DNA from 3 places in the Polaromonas potterensis genome. Region 1 is predicted to be linked to each of the others. Evidence: predicted binding sites of a transcription regulator. Region 1 holds the regulator's gene; each other region holds the start of a gene.
What was found. The regulator sigma-54, encoded in region 1, starts transcription at its own class of promoters, with help from an activator protein. The targets are predictions, from matches to a motif close to TGGCANGNAANCTGCTTT.
Positions count from the first base shown of each region.

Region 2: R6254_RS12385 (CmpA/NrtA family ABC transporter substrate-binding protein) is a predicted target of sigma-54. The motif match lies at 5,226-5,243, and genes of this name have one in related genera.
Region 3: glnA (type I glutamate--ammonia ligase) is a predicted target of sigma-54. The motif match lies at 4,316-4,333, and genes of this name have one in related genera.

Region 1 is NZ_JAWQLX010000001.1:583,390-590,694, forward strand. Features, by position in the region: gene argS (arginine--tRNA ligase) at 1-1,312, shown strand, start outside; gene R6254_RS02795 (SPOR domain-containing protein) at 1,327-2,010, shown strand; gene R6254_RS02800 (thiol:disulfide interchange protein DsbA/DsbL) at 2,062-2,715, shown strand; gene lptA (lipopolysaccharide transport periplasmic protein LptA) at 2,862-3,491, shown strand; gene lptB (LPS export ABC transporter ATP-binding protein) at 3,502-4,269, shown strand; gene R6254_RS02815 (RNA polymerase factor sigma-54) at 4,417-5,952, shown strand; gene R6254_RS02820 (THUMP domain-containing class I SAM-dependent RNA methyltransferase) at 6,110-7,305, shown strand, end outside.
Region 2 is NZ_JAWQLX010000006.1:55,058-62,362, reverse strand. Features, by position in the region: gene R6254_RS12405 (type IV pili methyl-accepting chemotaxis transducer N-terminal domain-containing protein) at 1-453, shown strand, start outside; gene R6254_RS12400 (response regulator) at 612-1,727, opposite strand; gene R6254_RS12395 (ABC transporter ATP-binding protein) at 1,935-2,747, opposite strand; gene ntrB (nitrate ABC transporter permease) at 2,744-3,706, opposite strand; gene R6254_RS12385 (CmpA/NrtA family ABC transporter substrate-binding protein) at 3,830-5,074, opposite strand; gene R6254_RS12380 (ANTAR domain-containing response regulator) at 5,431-6,063, opposite strand; gene R6254_RS12375 (class II aldolase/adducin family protein) at 6,124-6,801, opposite strand; gene otnK (3-oxo-tetronate kinase) at 6,798-7,305, opposite strand, start outside.
Region 3 is NZ_JAWQLX010000011.1:94,173-101,477, forward strand. Features, by position in the region: gene ntrC (nitrogen regulation protein NR(I)) at 1-1,016, opposite strand, end outside; gene glnL (nitrogen regulation protein NR(II)) at 1,073-2,164, opposite strand; gene R6254_RS18595 (hypothetical protein) at 2,188-2,700, opposite strand; gene glnA (type I glutamate--ammonia ligase) at 2,848-4,263, opposite strand; gene R6254_RS18605 (competence/damage-inducible protein A) at 4,488-5,408, opposite strand; gene R6254_RS18610 (EI24 domain-containing protein) at 5,432-6,358, opposite strand; gene R6254_RS18615 (sterol desaturase family protein) at 6,475-7,305, opposite strand, start outside.

The DNA of each region.
Region 1 (7,305 bases):
GATTGTCGAGTTTGTGTCGGCCAACCCGACCGGGCCGTTGCATGTGGGCCATGGCCGCCAGGCCGCCCTGGGTGACGCCATCTGCAACCTGTTTGTCACCCAGGGCGCCGAGGTTTATCGCGAGTTTTATTACAACGACGCCGGTGTGCAGATCCAGACGCTGGCTGCCAGCACGCAGGCGCGCGCCAAGGGCATCAAGCCCGGCGACGCCGGCTGGCCGGAGTCGGCCTACAACGGCGACTACATCGCCGATATCGCGGCTGACTTCCTGGCCAAAAAAACCGTCAAGTCCGACGACCGCGAATACACCGCCTCGGGCGACGTGGAAGACACCGACTCGATCCGCCAGTTCGCCGTTGCCTACCTGCGCCACGAGCAGGATTTGGACCTCAAAGCCTTCTCGGTCAAGTTCAACAACTACTACCTGGAGTCCAGCCTGTACAGCTCGGGCCGGGTCGAGTCCACGGTGGCCAAACTCAAGAACGCCGGCAAGACCTACGAGCAGGACGGCGCTTTGTGGCTCAAGTCCACCGACTACGGTGACGACAAAGACCGTGTGATGAAAAAGAGCGACGGCAGCTACACCTATTTTGTGCCTGACGTGGCTTACCACCTGGCCAAATGGGAGCGCGGCTACAGCAAGGCCATCAACATCCAGGGCATGGACCACCACGGCACGATTGCCCGGGTGCGCGCCGGTCTGCAGGCGGCCAATGAGGGTGTGCCTCAGGGCTACCCCGACTACGTCTTGCACACCATGGTGCGGGTCGTGCGCAATGGCGAAGAGGTCAAGATATCCAAACGCGCCGGCAGTTATGTGACCTTGCGCGACCTGATCGAGTGGACCAGCAAGGACGCCGTGCGTTTCTTTTTGCTCAGCCGCAAGCCCGACACCGAATACATCTTCGACATCGACCTGGCGCTGGCGAAAAACAACGAAAACCCGGTGTATTACGTGCAATACGCCCATGCCCGCATCTGCTCGGTGCTGACCGCCTGGGGCGGCGACGAGGCCGAACTCAAGTCGGTGGACCTGTCAGCGCTGGACAGCCCGCAGGCCCAGGCCTTGATGCTGCTGATCGCCAAATACCCCGACATGCTGAGCAACGCCGCCAGCGGTTTTGCGCCGCACGACGTGGCGTTTTACCTGCGCGAACTGGCCGCCTGTTACCACAGCTATTACGATGCCGAGCGCATCCTGGTTGATGACGCCGTGGTCAAACTCGCGCGCCTGGCCCTGGTCGCGGCGACGGCGCAGGTGTTGCACAATGGCCTCGCCGTGCTGGGTGTTGATGCCCCGCGCAAAATGTAAGGAATGATGAGACCATGGCGCGTACCCCCTCCCACCGGCCCAGCCGGCCAGGCATGAACCCACAACGCGGCGGCACCTTTCTGGGCCTGATCATTGGCGCGCTGATTGGCTTGGCCGCGGCGCTGGCCGTGGCCGTTTACATCACCAAGGTGCCCGTGCCTTTCATGAACAAGGGCCAGTCGCGCAACCCCGACCATGACGCGGCCGAGGCCAAAAAGAACCAGAACTGGAACCCGAACGCACCGTTGTACGGCAAAAATCCGGCCAAACCGGCGTCCGCGCCAGCGGCGGCCACTGCGTCCGGCGGCCCGGTGACCGATGTCACGCCGCAAGCGCCTGTGACCGCGCAGAAACCCGTGGCCGACCCGACCGTCAAGCCCGCGAAACCGCCATCGGCCGACCCCATCGGTGACCTGGCCAAAGCCAAGCTGGCGACGCCGGCCACTGCGTCCGGCCCGGACCCTTTCAATTATTTTGTGCAGGTCGGGGCTTTCCGCACGCCTGAAGACGCCGAGCAGCAGCGCGCCAAAATCTCGCTGATGGGCCTGGAAGCCAAGGTCACCGAGCGCGAACAGTCGGGCCGCACCGTGTTTCGCGTGCGCCTCGGGCCGTTTGATAAAAAAGAGGATGCCGACAAAGCCAAGGAGCGCCTGGATGGCAGCGGCATCGAAACTGCCCTGGTCCGGGTTCAGCGCTGAACTTTCTGAGGCCAGGGTGTCCAACCTGTCGCACTAATGGAGAAATGCTTGATGCAAAGACGTGAATTTTCGATATCCGCCGCTTCCGTGGCTGCCGCCGCTTCCCTGGGCGCTTTGACAACCTCGGCCCAGGCCCAGGGCCAAGCGCCCCAGGAAGGCCGCGATTACCTGCTGCTCGACAAACGCGCACCGGTCGACGCGCCGGCCGGCAAGGTCGAGGTGGTGGAGTTTTTCTGGTACAGCTGCCCGCACTGCAACCAGTTTGAGCCGGCGTTTGACGCCTGGAGCAAAAAAGCGCCCCAAGACGTGGCGGTGCGGCGTGTGCCGGTGTCCTTCCGCGCCGACTTCGAGCCGCAGCAGCGTCTTTACTATGTGCTGGAAGCCATGAACAAGGTCGACGAACTCCACAAAAAGGTGTTTTTCGCGATTCATAACGAAAAGCAGATGCTGAACACCCCCGAGCTGGTGGCCGCCTGGGCCGAGAAGCAAGGCATCAACAAGGCCAAGTTTGTGGAAATGTACAACTCCTTTGGCATCGCCACCAAGGCTCGCAAGGCCACGCAGTTGCAAGACGCCTACAAGGTGGACGGCGTGCCAGCCCTGGGCGTGGCCGGGCGTTTCTATACTTCAGGCGAACTGGCAAAAACCATGGATCGCGCGCTGCTGGTGACGGACTACCTGATTACCCAGGCCCGAAAAGCTTAATCCCCAAGCGGCCAGCTGGATGCCGCCGCCGGGTATTTCGCCTCACCCGCCCTGATCCGGCGGGTTTTTTATGCACCTTGCCAATTCCGGGGAGTGCCATGGCTACAATGAAGCAACACCACCAAAGCAGCAAGATTCGTGCCTTTATGAACTACCCCGCCTGTGTACTGATGCTGGCCGCCACCCTGGCGGTCTTTCCGGTTGCGGCTGAAAAGGCCGATCGCGACCAGCCCATGAACGCCGAGGCCGACGCCCTGCGTCATGACGACCTCAATCAAACCAGTGTGTTCACCGGCAACGTGGTGATCACCAAGGGCACCATCATCATCCGGGGTGCGCAGGTCGATGTGATCCAGGACGCCGAGGGTTACCAGCGCGCCATCGTGGTCGCGGCGCCCGGCAAGCTGGCGTTTTATCGCAAGAAGCGCGACCTGGTCGACGAATACATTGAAGGTGAAGGCGAACGTATCGAATACGACAGCCGCGCCGACACCGTCAAGTTCATCCGCCAGGCCGTGTTGCGTCGCTACATAGGCGCGACCCTGGCTGACGAAACCCACGGCAACCTGATTGTTTACGACAACCCGACCGACGTGTTCACCGTCGACAGCGGCGAGAAAGCCCGCACGGCCAGCAACCCCTCGGGCCGGATTCGCGCCCTGCTGGCGCCGCGCAACCAGGCCCCCGCAGCGGGCGCCCCCGGCGCCCCGGCGGCGCCCTCCGGGTCGGCGCCTGTTCTGCGGCCCAGTACCACGCTGGGCAATGACAAAAAATAACACCGACGCCATGAATGTGTCTCCGGAAACCGCGCCCATCAGCCGCCTGGTGGCCACCGGCCTGCAAAAGTCCTACGGCAGCCGCAAGGTGGTGCGGGATGTTTCGCTGACGGTGCAAAAAGGCGAAGTTGTGGGTCTGTTAGGCCCCAACGGCGCCGGCAAAACAACGTCGTTTTACATGATCGTGGGGCTGGTGCGCGCCGACGCCGGCGAGATCACCATCGACGGCGAGTCCATCGAACACATGCCCATCCACAAGCGTTCGCGCCTGGGCCTGAGTTATCTGCCGCAGGAAGCCTCGATTTTCCGAAAACTCACGGTCGAGCAGAATGTGCGCGCCGTGCTGGAGCTGCAGGCCGACGAAGCCGGCAAGCCGCTGAGCGCCAAGGCCATCAACGAACGCCTGGACGCCTTGCTGCAGGATTTGCGCGTCGACCACCTGCGTGATTCACCCGCGCCTGCCCTGTCGGGCGGCGAGCGGCGCCGTGTCGAGATCGCCCGGGCGCTGGCCACGCAGCCGCGTTTTATCTTGCTGGACGAACCTTTTGCCGGTATCGATCCGATTGCCGTGATCGAGATCCAGCGCATCATCGGTTTCCTGAAGTCCCGCGGCATCGGCGTGTTGATCACCGACCACAACGTGCGTGAAACCCTGGGCATTTGCGACCATGCCTGCATCATCAGTGATGGCCACGTGCTGGCCACGGGCACCCCTTCTGAAATTGTGAACAATGCCGATGTGCGCCGGGTTTACCTGGGCGAACATTTCAAGATGTGATCACTTTGGCTCCCCCCCTTTGTCGCTCACTGCGTGTAGCTCCCTCCCCCCTGCAGGGGGCGGCGCCTGCGCCCCGGCAAAGCCGGTTGCGCGGCCCCCGCTTGGTTCATACATCCCAACCCGCTTTGTCGCGCACTTAGGGATGTCGTGAAACAAGGCCTGTCCCTACGCGTTTCGCAGCATCTGGCGCTGACGCCCCAGTTGCAGCAATCGATTCGCCTGCTGCAACTGTCTACCCTGGAGCTGAGCCAGGAAGTCGAGCAGATGCTCGACGAAAATCCTTTTCTTGAAGTCTCCGAAGAAGCCGCGCCGCGCGAAGACTTTGGCCTGGTCCAGGCCGACACGCCGGTCAGCCAGGAAACCCGTGAGTTTGAATCTGCTACGGATTCCATAGCTGTCAGCGCAGATGGCGCGGGGGCTACAAGCCAAAATGAGGCTGAACCCAGCAGCGAGGCCAAACTTGAGGAAAGCTGGGACGGCGACGGCAGTGTCGACACCGCGCCCGACGACAACGAGTGGGGCGGCGACGCCGCGCCGCGCAAAAACAACAACGACGACAGCGAGGTCGATGCCGCCGATCTGGCGCGCAGCCATGAATCGCTGCAAGACCATTTACACCGCCAGGCGCTGTCCCTGCGCCTGATGCCCGAAGGCCGGGCGGCGCTGCATTTTCTTATCGAATCGCTCAACGACGACGGGTACCTGGAAGACAGCCTGGCCGAGTTGGCCGCGGGTCTGGCCGGGGACGACCTGGAACAAGTCGAAGCGATGGTGCACGAGTTCACCGTGGCCCTGAAGCTGTTGCAACACATGGAGCCGGCCGGCGTGGGCGCGCGCAACCTGGCCGAGTGCCTGGGCCTGCAACTGCTGGAGTGCAAAAACTCCGACGAAACCCGCGCCGCCATCGCCATGTGCCAGCAACCCATGGAGTTGCTGGCTCGACGCGACGTCAAGCGTCTGTCGCAGCTGTGCGGTTTTCCCGACACCGTGATCAAGGCCGCGATTGCACTGATAGGCCGGCTGGACCCCAAGCCGGGCCGGCGTTTTGTCAACGTCGAGCGCAACCTCATCGTGCCCGATGTGATCGTGGTCAAGTCCGGCCGCGGCTTCAAGGTTTCGCTCAACAGCGACGTGATGCCGCGCCTGCGGGTGCACGACATTTATGCCAATGCGCTCAAGCAGAACCGGGGCCAGAACGGCCAGGCCCTGCAGCAGCGCCTGCAGGAGGCGCGCTGGTTCATCAAAAACATCCAGCAGCGTTTTGACACCATCCTGCGGGTCAGCAGCGCGATTGTCGAGCGGCAGAAAAACTTCTTCACCCATGGCGAACTCGCCATGCGTCCGCTGGTGTTGCGCGAAATCGCCGACGAGTTGGGCCTGCACGAGTCCACCATCTCGCGCGTGACCACGGCCAAATACATGAACACGCCGTTTGGCACCTTCGAGCTGAAGTATTTTTTTGGTTCGGCGCTGGGCACGGAAACCGGCGGCAATGCCTCCAGCACGGCGGTGCGGGCGCTGATCAAGCAGTTTGTCGCCTCAGAGAGCCTGACCAAACCGCTCAGCGACAACCAGATTTCCGAAATGCTCAAGGAGCAGGGCATCGAATGCGCACGCCGCACCGTGGCCAAGTACCGCGAGGCTTTGCGCATCGCACCGGCGAACCTGCGAAAATCCCTATAACGGGGGATTTCTATAAATCCGGTTCTCGGGCGCTTGGCCGCGTTGCGCGGTGCTCGGAATCCTCATGCACCGAAGTGCATTCCGGTGTCCTGCGCGCCGCACGCCTTGCCCTGCATCCCGATAACCGAATTTCTAGAAATCCCTAGAGGCCCCACATATGAACCAACTTCAACTATTTTTACCTTGCGCCGCAGGTGTCGAGGAACTGCTGGCCGCCGAGGTCAAACGTATCACCGGCACCCAGGGCAAGGCCTGGCGCGCCGGCGTGCAGGTGGCCGGCTCCTGGCGCGACGCGCTGCAGCTCAACCTGCACAGCCGTCTGAGCCAGCGTGTGCTGATCGAGCTGCAGCACAACCAGTACCGCAGCGAACAAGACCTCTACAACGCCGCCGCCGCCGTGGCCTGGGAAATCTGGTTCACGCCCAAACAGACCTTCAAGATCGAGGTCACGGCGCAACACAGCCCGTTGACCAGCCTGAACTTTGCCGCGCTCAAGATCAAGGACGCCATCGCCGACCGCTTCCGCGACAAATACGATGTGCGCCCCGATGTCGACACCCGCTGGCCCGATGTGCGTGTGTACGTGCACCTGACCATAGACACCGTGACCCTCTACATCGACACCTCGGGCGAGCCGCTGTTCAAACGCGGCTGGCGCGAAGACAAGGGCGATGCCCCGCTGAAGGAAACCCTGGCCGCCGCCATGCTGGCTGCCAGCGGCTGGAGCGGCGAGGAGGGGCTTTGCAAACAGGGCGTGCCGCTGTACGACCCGTGCTGCGGCTCCGGCACCATCGTGATTGAAGCGGCGCAGATCGCCCGCAACATCGCCGCCGGCATGGGCCGGCGTTTTGCGTTTGAAAAATTTGTGCCTTTCCAGCCGCATGTCTGGGAAGGCTTGCTCGACCAGGCCGAAGCCGCCATCACCGAACCCACCGCGCCCATCTTCGGCAGCGATGTGTCTTTCCGCATGGTCGACTTTGCCGAGCGCAATGCCGAACGTGCGGGTGTGGCCAGCGCCATACAACTGCGTGGTGGTGACGCTCTGCAACGTATGCCGCCTGCGCCGTCCGGTGTGATGCTGGTGAACCCGCCTTATGGCGAACGGATTGATGTGGCCGGTGTGGCCGGCATCCCGTCGGTGCAGGGGCGCGACCAGCGCCGTAACACGCAGTTCCAGGGCCAGAGCATCGACGAGTTCGGCCAGCCTCTGCCGCAGGACGAGCGTGCGAATTCCGAGGATGGCCCGCGGCGCGACCGCAGCGCCAATCCGGGCCGCGAGCAGGCGCAGACCGCCAGCGGCGAAGAAGCCTCGGATTTCTTTCCACAACTGGCCAGTCACTGGAAGAAAAACTA
Region 2 (7,305 bases), on a different contig from region 1:
GGCCGCATGGCGCAGCTGGATGTGGTGGCCGAACAACTGCTGCAGGACGCCGAACGCCTGACCAGCAGCCTGGAAAACGCCGGCGCCATGCCGCCCTTGCAGGTGCTCAATCTCGCGGGCCGACAACGCATGTTGAGCCAGCGTTTTGCAAAATACGCCTTGATCGAGCGGCTGGGGGCCCAGGCCGCCATGCCGCGCAATACACCGGCCCTGGCCGAGGCCAGGACGGCGTTTGAGCAGGCGTTGTGTTATTTGAACGAGATTCCGCTGAGCAGCCCGGCGATTCGCGTTTCGCTGGACAACGCGGCCGTTGGCTGGGACGCCATGCTGGCCGGTGTGGCGGCCGGCGCGCCAGGGCTGGAACATGTGGCGGCCGCCAGCGAAGACCTGCTGGCGGTGTTCGAGACCTTGTCCGAGCAGTACGAACGCAGCCTGCAGATGCTGGTGGGTTAAGCCGGGCTTGTTGCACTGCACCAAAGACGGGCGCCGCATCGCCTGATTCTGGTGCATGGCTTGGATTTTGTGCTTTTTATACGTATTTTTGGCCTCCAGCCCTTTAGCCACGGGCGTAGGCAGCTATTTATTTGATAGCGAATGAGGGATCTTGCTGCTTACGAAGACAAACCCAGCAGCTCCACGCCATGCACTGCGCTGCTGCGCCCCGGCAGGGAAAACCGCCTGCGGCGCCCGGTTTTCACGCTGCCGCCCACTTCGTCCAGCAGCGCGGCGCTGGCGGCAATTTTCCAGCCGGCCTGGTAGGCATGTTTTTGCAGCAACAAACTGGTGCTGACGGTGTCGCCGACGGGCAAGACCTGGGATTTTCCGCGCAGCGGGTCCAGCAGTTTGGCCAGGGTGACGGCACCGCTGTTCAGACCCACGCAGACCTCAAAACGCGGCAGGGCGCGGTCAGCAAAATGGCTGGCCATAAACCCTTGCACCCGGTGCGCCGAGTTGATCAGGCCCAGGGCCGCCCGGGTGGCGCGCAGGCTGCAGTTGACGGTGTCGGTGTCCGAGCTGCCGGTAAACACCGCCAGCAGGCCTTCGCCGACAAATTGCATGTGGTGGGCGCCGAACAGGTAGACGGTATCGCCGGCATGGTTGTAGAACTGGCGCACGACCGTGCTCAGCTCGGTGTTGGAGAGTTTTTCGGACAGGGCCGGGAAGTTGACGACATCGACAAACAGCACCGTGGCATGCGCCAATTTGTTGTCGTCCTCAGCCGATTCGGCCGAGGGCCATTTGTCACTGAGTTCGGCCAGCAGCCGGTTCTCGTACAAACGGGTCAAACGTGCTTGCTGTTCCTGCAATGCGGCGCTGATGGCGGTGTCCACCGCACTGGCTTGGGCGAACTGGCGCATCAGCTGTTTGTTGAGCTGGGTGGCGGCGGCCTCGCGCAACTCGTCAAACACCAGGGGTTTGATCAGGTAGTCGTCGGCGCCGCTGCTCATGCCGCTGCGCACGTTTTCGCGTTCTTGCAGCGAGGTCAGCAAAATGACGGGCGTGGCCTGGATGGTCGGGTCGGCGCGCAAGGTCTGCAACATGGCAAACCCATTCATCACCGGCATGTTGACGTCGCTGACGACCAGGTCGGGCTGGCGGCTCCGCACCAGCGCCAGCCCGGTGGCGCCGTTGTCGGCCTCCACCACCTCGTAGCCTTCAAAACGCAGCGCCGCCGCGATCAACGTGCGTATTGTTTCGTCATCGTCGACCACCACAATCAGAGCCATCGTTTTTTTGTTCCCGTAAACGCAACAAGTTGCAGCTTTTGAGCTTACCAGTGCTTGTGTTGTTGACGGGTAAAAACCCTGCGCCGGCCTTGCTCTGGCCGAGGCGGGTCGATGGCGTGTTCGGTTGCTATTCAAACGATAGCTGCTCACGACCGCCACATCAGGGTTAGAGTCCTGATGTGGCGAAAAGCGACGAGTGCTGACGACTCAGGCGGCTTTTTCGACGTGGCCCTGGCGGGTGTAGAGAAAGTCGATCACGGCCTTGCGGTAACCCAGGTAACGAGCGTCTTCGGCCAGCGCCACCCGTGAGCGCGGCCGCGGCAAGTCCACATGTAACACTTCGCCGATGGTGGCGGACGGGCCGTTGCTCATCATCACGATGCGGTCGCTCAGCAGCACCGCTTCGTCCACATCGTGGGTCACCATCACCACCGTGCTCTGGGTGGTGCTGACAATTTGCAGCAACTCGTCCTGCAGCTTGGCGCGGGTCAGGGCGTCCAGGGCGCCGAAAGGTTCGTCCAGCAGCAAGACCTTGGGCTCCATACACAGGGCGCGGGCAATACCCACACGTTGCTTCATGCCGCCGGAAATTTCGCCGGGGCGTTTTTGCGCGGCAGCACTCAGACTGACCATGGCCAGGGCCGCGTCGGTGCGAGCCTTGAGTTGGGCCCGGGTTTCTGTGGCGGCGAAGACCCGCTCCACCGCCAGGTAGACGTTGTCAAAACAGGTGAGCCAGGGCAGCAGCGAGTGGTTTTGAAACACCACCGCGCGCTCCGGGCCGGGGCCGGCGATTTCGCGGTTGGCGCAAAGCAGGGCGCCTTGTGTCGGTGTGGTCAAGCCCGCGATCAGGTTGAGCAAGGTCGACTTGCCGCAGCCGGAGTGACCGATCAGCGCAACAAACTCGCCCTTGGCGACCGTCAGGTTGATGTCTTGCAGCGCGCAGAACGGACCTTTGCGGGTCTTGAAGCTTTGCGCCACACCCTGGATTTCGATGTATTTGCTGCTCAGTGACGGGTTCATGCTTTCACCTCTTCAAACGTAAATGCCGTGGCCAGCTTGATCAGCGCAAATTCCAGCAGCAGCCCGACGATGCCGATCACAAAAATCGCGATGATGATGTTTTTGACGTTGAGGTTGTTCCACTCGTCCCAGACCCAGAAGCCGATGCCGACGCCGCCAGTCAACATCTCGGCGGCCACAATCACCAGCCAGGCGGTGCCCACGGCCAGGCGCACGCCGGTCAAGGTGTAGGGCAAAACGGCGGGAAAAAGGATTTTGGTGAAAATTTTCCACTCGCTGAGATTGAGCACACGCGCCACATTCATATAGTCTTGCGGCACACGTTGCACACCCACCGCGGTGTTGATGATCATGGGCCAGATCGAGCAGATAAAAATCGTCCAGATCGCCGCCGGGTTGGCGCCCTTGAAGACCAGCAGGCCAATCGGCAACCAGGCCAGCGGCGAGACCGGCCGCATCAGGCTGATCAGCGGGTTGAACATGCGGCTTAAAAACGTGAAACGCCCGATCATGAACCCGGCCGGAATGCCCACCGCAGCCGCCAGGCCAAAACCGACCGCCACCCTTTGCAGCGAAGACAAGACATTCCAGCCCACGCCCTGGTCATTCGGCCCCTTGCTGTAGAAGGGGTCGCTGAACACATCGACCGCCTGGTGGAAGGTCGCCAGCGGCGAGGGAATGCTGTTGCCCGTGGACGCCGACACCAGCTCCCACAGGCCGACCAGCAAACCCAGGCCTAACAGCGGTGGCAACACCGCCATCCAGACGCCGCGCCAGTCGAACGGCGGTTTGGCGGTGCCGGCCGGGTCTGTGGTTTGCAAGCCTTTTGAGGCTGCAGCCCCCGTGGCTATTGCGCTGGCAGCTATGGAAGGAATAGCGGGCTTGGCGCTCTCCGGGGTGGCGGGCGACGCGGCCGGGGGCGCGTCGTCGAAAGGAGGATGAAAAACAGCGCTGACCATGATGAGTTCCTTAGACGGGCTGCCTCAGCAGCGTATGGGTGACTGGGCTGGAACGGTGTCGGCAGCCGAAAGCGTTTTCCGGGGCGGCTATCCGCAGCAAGCGGGAGCCCTTCGCCGTGCCGTTCATGCTTTCACCTTGAAACCGTCGGCGTATTTCTTCGGGTCCTTGCCGTCCCAGACCACGCCGTCGATCATCTTGCTGGTGCGCATCAGGTCCTTGGGCACCGGTGTTTTGCTGGCGCTGGCGGCATCCTTGTAGACGTCGATGTGGTTGATCTGTTTCGCCAGGGCCAGGTAGTCCGGGTGCTCCTTGATCAGGCCCCAGCGTTTGTGCTGGGTCAAAAACCACATGCCGTCGGACAGGTAGGGGAAGTTCACCGCGCCGTCGTTGTAAAACTTCATGTAGTTCGGGTCGTCCCAGGTTTTGCCCAGACCGTTCTGGTAACGCCCCAGGATGCGCTGGTTGATCGCGTCCACGCTGGTGTTGACGTAACTCTTGTCGGCCACGGTTTCGGCCATCTTCATCTTGTTGGACAGGTTGGCGTCAATCCACTTGCCGGCTTCCAGGATGGCTGCGGTCACCGCGCGTGCGGTGTTGGGATTTTTCTTGACGAAGTCGGCGGTGGTGCCCAGCACTTTTTCCGGGTGGTCTTTCCAGATGTCCTGGGTCGTCACGGCGGTGATGCCTATGCCGTCCATGATGGCGCGGTGGCCCCAGGGCTCACCCACACAAAAACCGTCCATGTTGCCGACGCGCATATTGGCCACCATTTGCGGCGGCGGCACGACGATGGCGCGTGCGTCCTGGAAGGGGTTGATGCCGGCACTGGCCAGCCAGTAATACAGCCACATGGCATGGGTACCTGTGGGGAAGGTCTGCGCGAAGGTGTATTCGCGTTTGTCGGTTTTCATCAGCTTGGCCAGCGAGGCGGCGTCCACCGCGCCTTTGTCGGCGATTTTTTTCGACAGCGTGATGGCCTGGCCGTTGTTGTTCAGGTTCATCAACACGGCCATGTCTTTTTTCGGGCCGGCCGTGCCCATGTGCACGCCGTAGACCAGGCCGTACAACACGTGGGCAAAGTCGAGTTCGCCATTGACCAGTTTGTCGCGCACGCCGGCCCAGCTGGCTTCCTTGGTCGGGATGATCTTCACGCCATATTTTTTGTCGATGCCCAGCACCGAGGCCATCACCACCGAGGCGCAGTCGGTCAACGGAATAAAACCAATCCTGACTTCTTTTTTCTCCGGCGCATCGGAGCCCTGGGCATAGACCACGGCACGCAGCGCCGGGCTGATGCCCGCGGCGCCGACCGCGGCGGCCTGTAAAACGGTACGGCGTGTCAGTGAAGATTTCAGCAGATCTGTCATGGTCTGGACTCCAGAAGTGAAAACAAAGAAGCAAAAACAAAAAAGGCGCTCGACCTCTGCCCACACACGTGGTGTGAAACTGGGTGCGAACGCCTTTGTTCTGTGAGGCTTGCCGCTTCGCCGTTGAAGCGGAAGGCCTGGTGTTTAGCTCAACGCAAAAGCTGTGCCAGTCTCCGATTTGGCTCTTTTAGCCTTCGATTCACGATGAAATTGGCCTTCAGCCCTTGATACATGGGCGAAATCAGCTATGGAATTCATAGCGTTTGCCGTGGCGGCTGCACCTGGTTCTGGATTTCGCCGGACCTGCACTGTATTTGTGCGCCGCACCATTTCGGCGTCAGACCCCGCGGGCCGCTTCAACCCAGCAGGTCGGCGGCGTCCAGCATGCGTTGTGCGACTTCGCCCAGGCGCAAGCCCTTGTCCATGGCGGCTTTGCGCAGTTTTTCGTAGGCCGCCTGTTCGCTGAGGTTTTGCCGCTGCATCAGCAGGCCTTTGGCGCGGTCTATGACTTTGCGGTCCTGCAGCTCGGTCCGGGCGTGCGCCAGTTCGCGCCGCAGACCTTGTTCGTGTTCAAAACGCGCCATCGCCACGTCCAGAATGGGGCGTATACGTTCCGGCGACAAACCGGCCACGATGTAGGCGGACACACCGGCCGCCACCGCGTCTTTCACGTGGCTGGTGTCCTTGTCATTGGTAAACAGCACAATCGGGCGCCGCGCGTCACGGGTGGCCATCACCACATGTTCGAGTGAATCGCGGGCTTCGCTTTCCGCGTCCACGATGATCATGTCGGGTTGCAGCTCGCTCAGGCGTTTGTCCAGGTAGGTATCGGCCGGCAAGACAGCCACCACGTTGTAGCCGTTTTCCAGCAGGCCGATACGCAACTGGCGCGAGCGTTCCGCCTGTAGCCGCGCATGGGGGTCCGTGGTCACGCCTTCCAGCAGATCTGGAGCAATGATCACAAGGCGCAAGGACTGGGACGGCGTCATGGGCATTTTTATGCAAGATTCGCGCCACGGGTGGCGCGCCCAGGATGCGCTGCCGGCGGTTTACCAGCGGGCCTTGAAGGTTTTGCGCAGTTCGCCGATGTGTGTATCGCTCAGGGGTTCGGGCAGCGAGGGACTGAGGCACAAAAGTTTGGCGGTTTCTTCGAGTTCTTCCAGCGTGGCCATGGCCGCGGCGGGCGAGTTGTGCCAGACATTGGGCCCCAAACGCGCCAGCATGACGGCGCGTATCGGTGTCCCCGCTTCGCCATAACGGCGAATGGTGTCGGCCACCTGCAGGGCGGCTTCGGGCGCGCCGGGCCGGTGGTAGCTGATCAGTGGCACGTGGCCGACCTTCATCACAAAGTAAGGGGTAAGGGCGGGCAACAGTTCCGGGCCGACGTCAGGCCTCAAGGTCAGCGCCACGCAGTGGCTGCTATGGGTGTGGATCACACACCGGGTTTCAGGGTCAAACTGGCTTGCAGCCCTATAGATATGGGTGTGAAGTGTTATGGTTTTACTGGCAGTGTCGCCGCTGACTTGTTGGGCTTGTGCATCCAGCCTGGCGAGCCGGGCCGGGTCCAGCGTGCCCAGGCAGGCATCGGTAGGGGTGATCAGAAAACCGCCGCCATCCGACTCTGGCAGCCGGACACTGATGTTGCCGGCCGTGGCATGAACATAACCGCGCTCGAACAGGCTGCGGCCGACACGGCAGATTTCCTCCCGGGCCTGGGTTTCCGTCATGCGAGCCTCGCAAAAGCTTTGCTGAAAAAGTCGTCCGTGCCGAAGTTGCCCGACTTCAAGGTCAGGTGTATGCCTTCTTCGTTGGCCGCCTCGGTTTGCGCATAACACCAGGGCACGCCAGGGTCGATTTGTGTGCCAATTTTCATGTGTTTGATGGCCAGGGCCTGCACACAGGCACCCGAGGTTTCGCCGCCCGCCACCACCAACTGGCGCACGCCGTGTTGCACCAGTACACGCGCGATGGCGGCCAGGGTGCGTTCCACCAGGGCGCCGGCTTCTTCGACCCCGAGCTGCGCCTGGACCGCCTTGACGACGGCCGGGTCCGCGGAGGAATAAATCAGCACCGGCCCCTGAGCGAGTTTTGGCGCGGCCCAGGCCAACACCTCGGCTGTCACGTCGATACCCACGGCTTCTTTCTGGATGATTTGCAAGGCATCCACAGCCAAGGCCGGATGCCCGGCCTGGATAAAAGCTTGCACCTGCCGGTTGGTGGCCAGCGAACAA
Region 3 (7,305 bases), on a different contig from region 1:
TTGGGTTCGGCTACCCCGAGCTGTTTGGCGCTTTGTTGCAGGAAGTGGCGCGTCAGCATGAACACGTCCTCGCGCCGCTCGCGCAAGGCCGGCAAGCGCAGGCGGATCACGTTGAGGCGGTGAAACAAATCTTCCCGAAAACCACCTTCCTTGACGCGCTGCTCCAGGTCCTGGTGGGTGGCCGCAATCACGCGTACATTGGTCTTGACGGCGTTGTGGCCGCCGACGCGGTAGAAATTGCCGTCTGAGAGCACACGCAGCAAACGGGTCTGCAGATCAAACGGCATGTCGCCGATTTCGTCCAGAAACAAGGTGCCGCCGTCGGCCTGCTCGAAACGGCCGCGGCGCATGGTTTGTGCGCCCGTGAAAGCGCCGCGCTCATGGCCGAACAACTCACTCTCCAGCAAGTCTTTGGGAATGGCGGCCGTGTTGATCGCCACAAACGGCCCATTGGCGCGTGGCGAGTGTTTGTGCAGGGCGCGGGCCACCAGCTCCTTGCCCGAGCCTGATTCGCCGGTGATCATCACCGTGACATTGCTCTGGCTGAGCCGGCCGATGGCGCGGAACACGTCCTGCATCGCCGGCGCCTGGCCCAGCATTTCGGGCGCGGCGGCCATGCGTTCTTCGGCCACCTCCTCGCGCTGGCTTTCCTCGACCGCGCGGCGTATCAACTCGACGGCTTTGGGCAGGTCAAAGGGTTTGGGCAAATATTCAAACGCACCGCCCTGGAAGGCCGAGACGGCGCTGTCCAGGTCGGAAAACGCCGTCATGATGATGACGGGCAGCCCGGGATGTTTTTCCTTGACCTTGGCCAACAGGTCCAGGCCGGAGCCACCGGGCATGCGAATGTCGCTGACCAGCACCTGCGGGCCGTCCTCGTCGGTGGCAATGTCCAGCGCCGCCAGGACTTCGCGCGGGTTGGTGAAGCTGCGGGTGGGCAGGCCTTCGCGCAGCAAGGCCTTTTCCAGCACAAACCGGATGGACTGGTCATCATCAACAATCCAGATCGGTTTCATAGTTCTTATCCCTTTGGTACGTCGACCGGTTATCCATCAATGACAGGGGACGGCGCTCAAGGCAGCGGTATCAGCAGCTTGAAATCCGTGCGGCCGGGGACGCTGTCGCACTCGATCAAGCCGTGGTGTTGCTGAACAAAGGTTTGCGCCAATGTCAGCCCCAACCCGGAACCGCCCTCCCGCCCTGAGATCAGGGGAAAGAAAATTCGGTCCTTGATGGAGTCCGGAACGCCCGGTCCATTGTCGATAACATGCAATTCCAGTGCCAAGCGATAACGCTGCTTGCCGAAAGTGACCTGGCGTGCAATCCGGCTCCGGAAACTGATCTGCGCATCACCCGCCGCAATCCGATCCGCCAGCGCCTGCGCGGCGTTGTGGGCGATGTTGAGCACGGCCTGGATCAGTTGCTCGCGGTCACCGCGAAAGTCGGGAATCGAGATGTCGTAGTCGCGCAGCACACGCAGGCCTTTGGGGAACTCGGCCAGGATCAACGAACGCACCCGCTCGCAGACCTCATGGATATTCACGTCGCCCACCAGGTGTGGCCGGCGGTGCGGCGCCAGCAGGCGGTCGACCAGGGTCTGCAGGCGGTCCGCCTCGTGGATGATGACCTGGGTGTATTCGGTCAACTCCTTGGACTCGATCTCCATCTGCAGCAATTGCGCCGCGCCGCGTATGCCGCCCAACGGGTTTTTGATCTCATGCGCGAGGTTGCGGATCAACTCCTTGTTGGCCTGCGCCTGGTCGAGCAGCCGCTCCTCGCGGTCTTGCTTGGCCTGCTGCTCCAGCGGCAGCAGCTCGACAATCGCTTCGCCCGGCGTGTCGGTCTGCGCCACCACCACGTGCACAGGCATGGGTTCGCGGTTCAGGGGTTTGAGCCAGGCGTCGTAACGCAGGGCCGCGAATTCATTGCTGCCCGCACCTTCCAGCGCATTGTGCAGGATCAAGGGCTCGGTGAAACAGTCGGGCAGTTGCGAGCCCTCGATGGTGCGGCGCGAAATGCCCAGTGCGTCTTCCAGCGCGGCATTGGCAAACACCACCACGCCATTGGTACGCACCACGGCCACCAGCGTGGCCAGCAGGTCAAAAGACTGAAAGCGGGGGGAGGCCTGAGCGGCGGCGGGGAGGAAAGTAGGTGGCTTGTTCAAGCCACCATTTTGACGCAGAACGATTACTGCGGCGCGCTGTTGCCGGGCAAGCGGGCAATTTCACGTTTCAGGCCGGCAATGTCACTTTCGTGGCGGGTGATGCTTTCTTTCATCGCGGCCACCCGGTCAAGGTAACGCTGGTGGTTGCGCCCTTCAATGCCCTGTTTGTCGGGCTCGCCGTTGTTGTATTCTTTTTGCTGCTCGGCCAGTTTGAGCTCGGCCTTTTTCAGTTCGGCCTCGAGGATGGCCCGCATGTCGCTGTCACGCGCGCGCTGCTCGCTGTTGCTGGACGCTGGCGCGGCCTGCACCGCCGAGGCCACACGCACGGACGGCCGGCTCACCGGCGTGCCCTGGACCACGGTAACGTTGCCACCTTCGATCGGCTTGCAGCCGCGCGCCTGCGCATCCTTGGCGTTGTTGATGTATTCGGTGCCGGTTTTGCCGCTGCAACGGAAAATGCGCTCCTGGGCGAAAACGCTGGAGACACCACTGGCCAAAAGAACAAGAGAAATTGAAAGAAGTACTGTAGGTTTCATGCGTAACCCCATGTGCCTGTTCAGGCCTGGACGGTCTGCCAGTATCCTGCAAAGGTCTCAAAATGCAAAACCCTGCAAGTAATAAACACAGCGCCCATAAAAAAGGACGGCCAAAGCCGTCCTTTTTTGACCACAAACTGTAAAAAATTACAGGGAGTAATACATCTCGAACTCGATCGGGTGTGTGGCCTGGCGCAAGCGCGTCACTTCACCCATTTTCAGTTCAATGTAGGCATCCAGCATGCTGTCGGTGAACACGCCACCTTTGGTCAGGAAGCCGCGGCCCACGTCGAGTGCGTCCAGGGCCTGGTCCAGGCTGTGGCAAACGGTTGGCACTTTGGCATCTTCCTCGGGCGGCAGATGGTACAAGTCTTTCGTCGCGGCTTCGCCAGGATGGATCTTGTTTTCCACGCCGTCCAGGCCAGCCATCATCAAGGCCGCAAAGCCGAGGTAAGGGTTCATCAGGGGATCGGGGAAACGCGCTTCAATGCGACGGCCCTTGGGGTTGGCCACATAAGGAATGCGGATCGATGCCGAGCGGTTCTTGGCCGAATAAGCCAGCTTGACCGGTGCTTCGTAACCAGGCACCAGGCGCTTGTAGCTGTTGGTGCCGGGGTTGGTGATGGCGTTCAGGGCACGCGCGTGCTTGATGATGCCGCCCACGTAGTAGAGCGCGAAGTCGGACAGGCCGGCATAACCGTCGCCGGCAAACAGGTTTTTGCCGTCTTTCCAGATCGACTGGTGCACGTGCATGCCGGAGCCGTTGTCACCAACGATGGGCTTGGGCATGAAGGTGGCGGTTTTGCCGTAGGCATTGGCCACGTTGTGCACCACGTATTTCAGCAGCTGCGTCCAGTCGGCGCGCTCGACCAGCGTGCTGAAGCGGGTGCCGATTTCATTCTGGCCGGCGCCGGCCACTTCGTGGTGGAACACCTCGACCGGAATGCCCAGCGATTCGAGAATCAGCGACATCTCGGCGCGCATGTCTTGCGTGCTGTCGACCGGTGGCACGGGGAAATAACCGCCCTTGACGGTGGGCCGGTGACCGCGGTTGCCGCCTTCGAGCTTTTTGCCCGAGTTCCAGGGTGCTTCGTATTCTTCGATCTTGAAGAAGGTGCCCGACATGTCGGTGTTCCAGCGCACGTCGTCAAAGATGAAAAATTCTGGTTCTGGTCCGAAGAAGGCCGTGTCGCCCAGGCCGGTGGCCTTGAGGTACGCTTCGGCGCGTTTGGCAATGGAACGCGGGTCGCGGTCATAAGCCTTGCCGTCACTGGGCTCGACCACGTCGCAGCTCAGCAGCAGCGTGGTTTCTTCAAAGAAGGGATCGATGTTGGCCGTGTTGGCGTCAGGCATCAGTTGCATGTCGGAGGCTTCGATGCCCTTCCAGCCGGCAATCGAAGAGCCGTCAAACGCATGGCCCGAAACGAATTTGTCTTCGTCAAAGTGGGACACAGGCACGGTCACGTGCTGTTCTTTGCCCCGGGTGTCGGTAAAACGGAAGTCAACAAACTTGACTTCGTTTTCCTTGACCATTTTCATGACGTCTGCGACGGTCTTTGCCATCAGAATCTCCTGTTGCTGGATGGTGGTTAAAAAAATATGCTCGTGCTGGGTGAATGCACTTTTTATGCCAAACCCGATGGCCGGTTTTTTTCTGCCAAGCCTTCGATTGTGCCGCCATCTGGCGCGGGATAAGCCGGCGACCGGCCTGCCAGACCGGAAAAATCATTCCCACCAAAAAGCACCAAACAAGTGCAAATCAACAAGCCCGTTATTGGTGCATCGATTTATCGCACCAATTCAGGGCCTAACTTAGCATTAAATGTGTGCAGCCCGGCCAACAGCGCCGGAAAAGCGGCATTCACCAACTCTGGCGGGCCTTTCACGCCCAGCTCGATATGCCGGCCGTATTCGGGGTGGTCCACGCTGGGCAAGCTGAACACCTTGACGCCGCTGTAATTGGCCTCGATGGCGAGCATCAGCGGCGTCAACGTCGCCTCCATGGAACCCATCACAATCACGGATTTTTCGACGTAGGCCGATTGTTGGTGCAAATCGGCGTGGTCCGTGTCGAGCACCCACTCGATCATGGGCCAGGCCATGACGGGAAAGCCAGGAACGAAATGTATGCCCCCACGCTTCCCCACTTCGTGTGGGTCGCTGCCCCCCGTGGGGGCTGGCCTTGCTAGGGGCGGCCCGTCGCGGCGGCCGTTGCTATCTACAGAACCATTTCGTTGCACGTAGCAGCTGAAGCCGGGGATTTTGTTGTACGGGTTGGGAATGATCTCGGCGCCCACCGGAAACATGCCCATGTTCAGGCGGTGGATGTTGTCGTGCCGGTCCGGTTCATACGGCACGCCCTGCTCCCTGGCGACGTCCTGCATGCGTGCGCGGATCAGGGCTTCGGCTTCGGGGTGTAAGGCCAGCGCCACGCCCAAGGCGTCGGCGGCACACTGGCGCGTATGGTCGTCCGGCGTGGCGCCTATGCCGCCGCAGGAGAACACCACGTCGCCCGAGGCCCGCGCGGCCGCAAAGGCGCGCGCCAACACCGCGGTGATACGCGCCGGGTCATCCCCCACGTAGTCCGCATAACTGAGCTGCAGGCCACGCGCGGCCAGCAGCTCAATGGCCTTGGGCAGGTGTTTGTCGGCACGTTTTCCCGAGAGGATTTCGTCGCCGATGATGATGAGTCCGAAGTGAGTGCTCATGGTGAAACGCCTGAATAAAGGGGTTACGGTTGTTGTCCGGGTCCACCAAAGGCCGGCGCGGCATCGCTTGCCACGCTGGTCGACGGCGCGGGCGAAACCTCATCCGCTATGGATTCAATAGCTGCTTGCGCAAGTGGGTCGGGGGTTATGGCTATTTTTTGCTTGCGAAGTTGCTCCAGCGCCGCCAGCGTGTAATGGGCAAACCAGAGCGAGGAAAAAGCAAACACCAGGGTGTAAATCCAGATCGCCACCGGCACCAGGATGGGCGCCATGGCGACAAACATCGCGCCCGAGGCCCAGATCAGGCTGGGTGCGGCGCCCAGGTAACCGCTGAGCACACCAATCAGCAGCAGGCTGGCGCGGTGCTGGCGGAAAATCTCCCGCCGTTCTTCGGCGCTGGCGTGGTCCACCAGCGCGTCATAAGACATCACCCGGTAGGTCAGCCAGCCCCAGATCAGCGGCGGCAAGACCAGAATCAAGGGCGGGATCAGCCACAGCGGAATCGACACCACCAGCGCCAGCACGGCCAGCGAGGTGGAACCCAGTGACCAAAACAGGCTGGCCATCAACGAGCCGCCTTTTTTGCGTTCCAGCAGCGGGAAACGGCGCTCGGCCACCAGGGACACCATGGCCGGCGTCATCAGCAGCGCCACAAACAGCAGCGACACGATGACGATCACCGGGATCGCCAGGAACAGCAACAACGCCGGCGCCAGCACCACACGCAGATTGCCAAAACCCACCCCTTCGAGCCAGCGCGCCATGGCGTTCAGCAGCTCGTAACCCTCCAGGCCGGAACGCACGGCGAACAACGCGTCTTCCCAGAAAAAATAACCCAGCCCGAGCGAGATGACCACCATGATGATCAGCGGCAACACCGACAAGGCAATCACCCGCGGGTGCAGGCAGTACATCACCGCCCGCCAAAAGGAATCCAGAAGCTTGTTCATGGCTGGAGTTTACTGGCCCCCACGCGCGCTCACTGCGTGTAGCTCCCTGCCCCCCGAGGGGGCATATTTTCCTTGGGGTGGCCCAGCGGAAAATTGCTCGGGCAAAGCAAATTTCCTCAAGCCCGGCCGACCAAGCGCTTCAGGCCCAGCCACTGCTGCGCCCAGAAGCCACGGCCGTAGTCGCGCTGCTTTTCCACCTGATCACGGATACCGGTCGGGTCGTAACGTTGCTCGAAGTTGGCCGTGCCAAACAACATGTCCCACCAGGGCAGCAAGACGCCAAAGTTGTGCCCACCCAACGTGGCCGGGCCGTGGCTTTCATGGCCTATGCCTATGCTGTGGTGCAGGCGGTGAAAACGCGGACTGACCCACAGGCGCTCGCCGATGCGGCCAAACCAGAGCCGCAGATTCGCATGCTGAAAACTCTCGCTGAGCTGGGTCAAGGCCACGATGGCGATGAACTGGCCGGGTGCCACGCCTATCAACTGCGCCACCACCACCACGATGATGTCGACAATCACGTCGTCCAGCAGGTGGTTGCGGTTGTCGCTCCACATCGTCATCTGCCGCTGCGCGTGGTGCAGCGAATGCAGGGGCCACCACCATTCGAGCTGGTGCTGGCCACGGTGCGTCCAGTAGGCAACAAAATCGAACACAACGAGGTAAATCAGCAGGCTGACCAGCGCGTTGTCGGTCACGCCGGGCCAGAGCTGGTCGAGGTGGAAAGTGCCAAAGCCTGCCGTGCGCACCATGCCAAAAAAGCTGTCGAACACAGGCTCCAGGGTGAAAAACAGTGCAATGCGGAACAGGCCCAGGCGATGGATCAGGGTGTACAGGATGTCGGTGCGTATGGTGGCGCGGTCCGTCACCGGCTCCACCGGCCGCCAGCGCTGCAGCGGACCGATCACGGCCAGCAAAATGACGATCTGGATCACGCCCGCCATGAA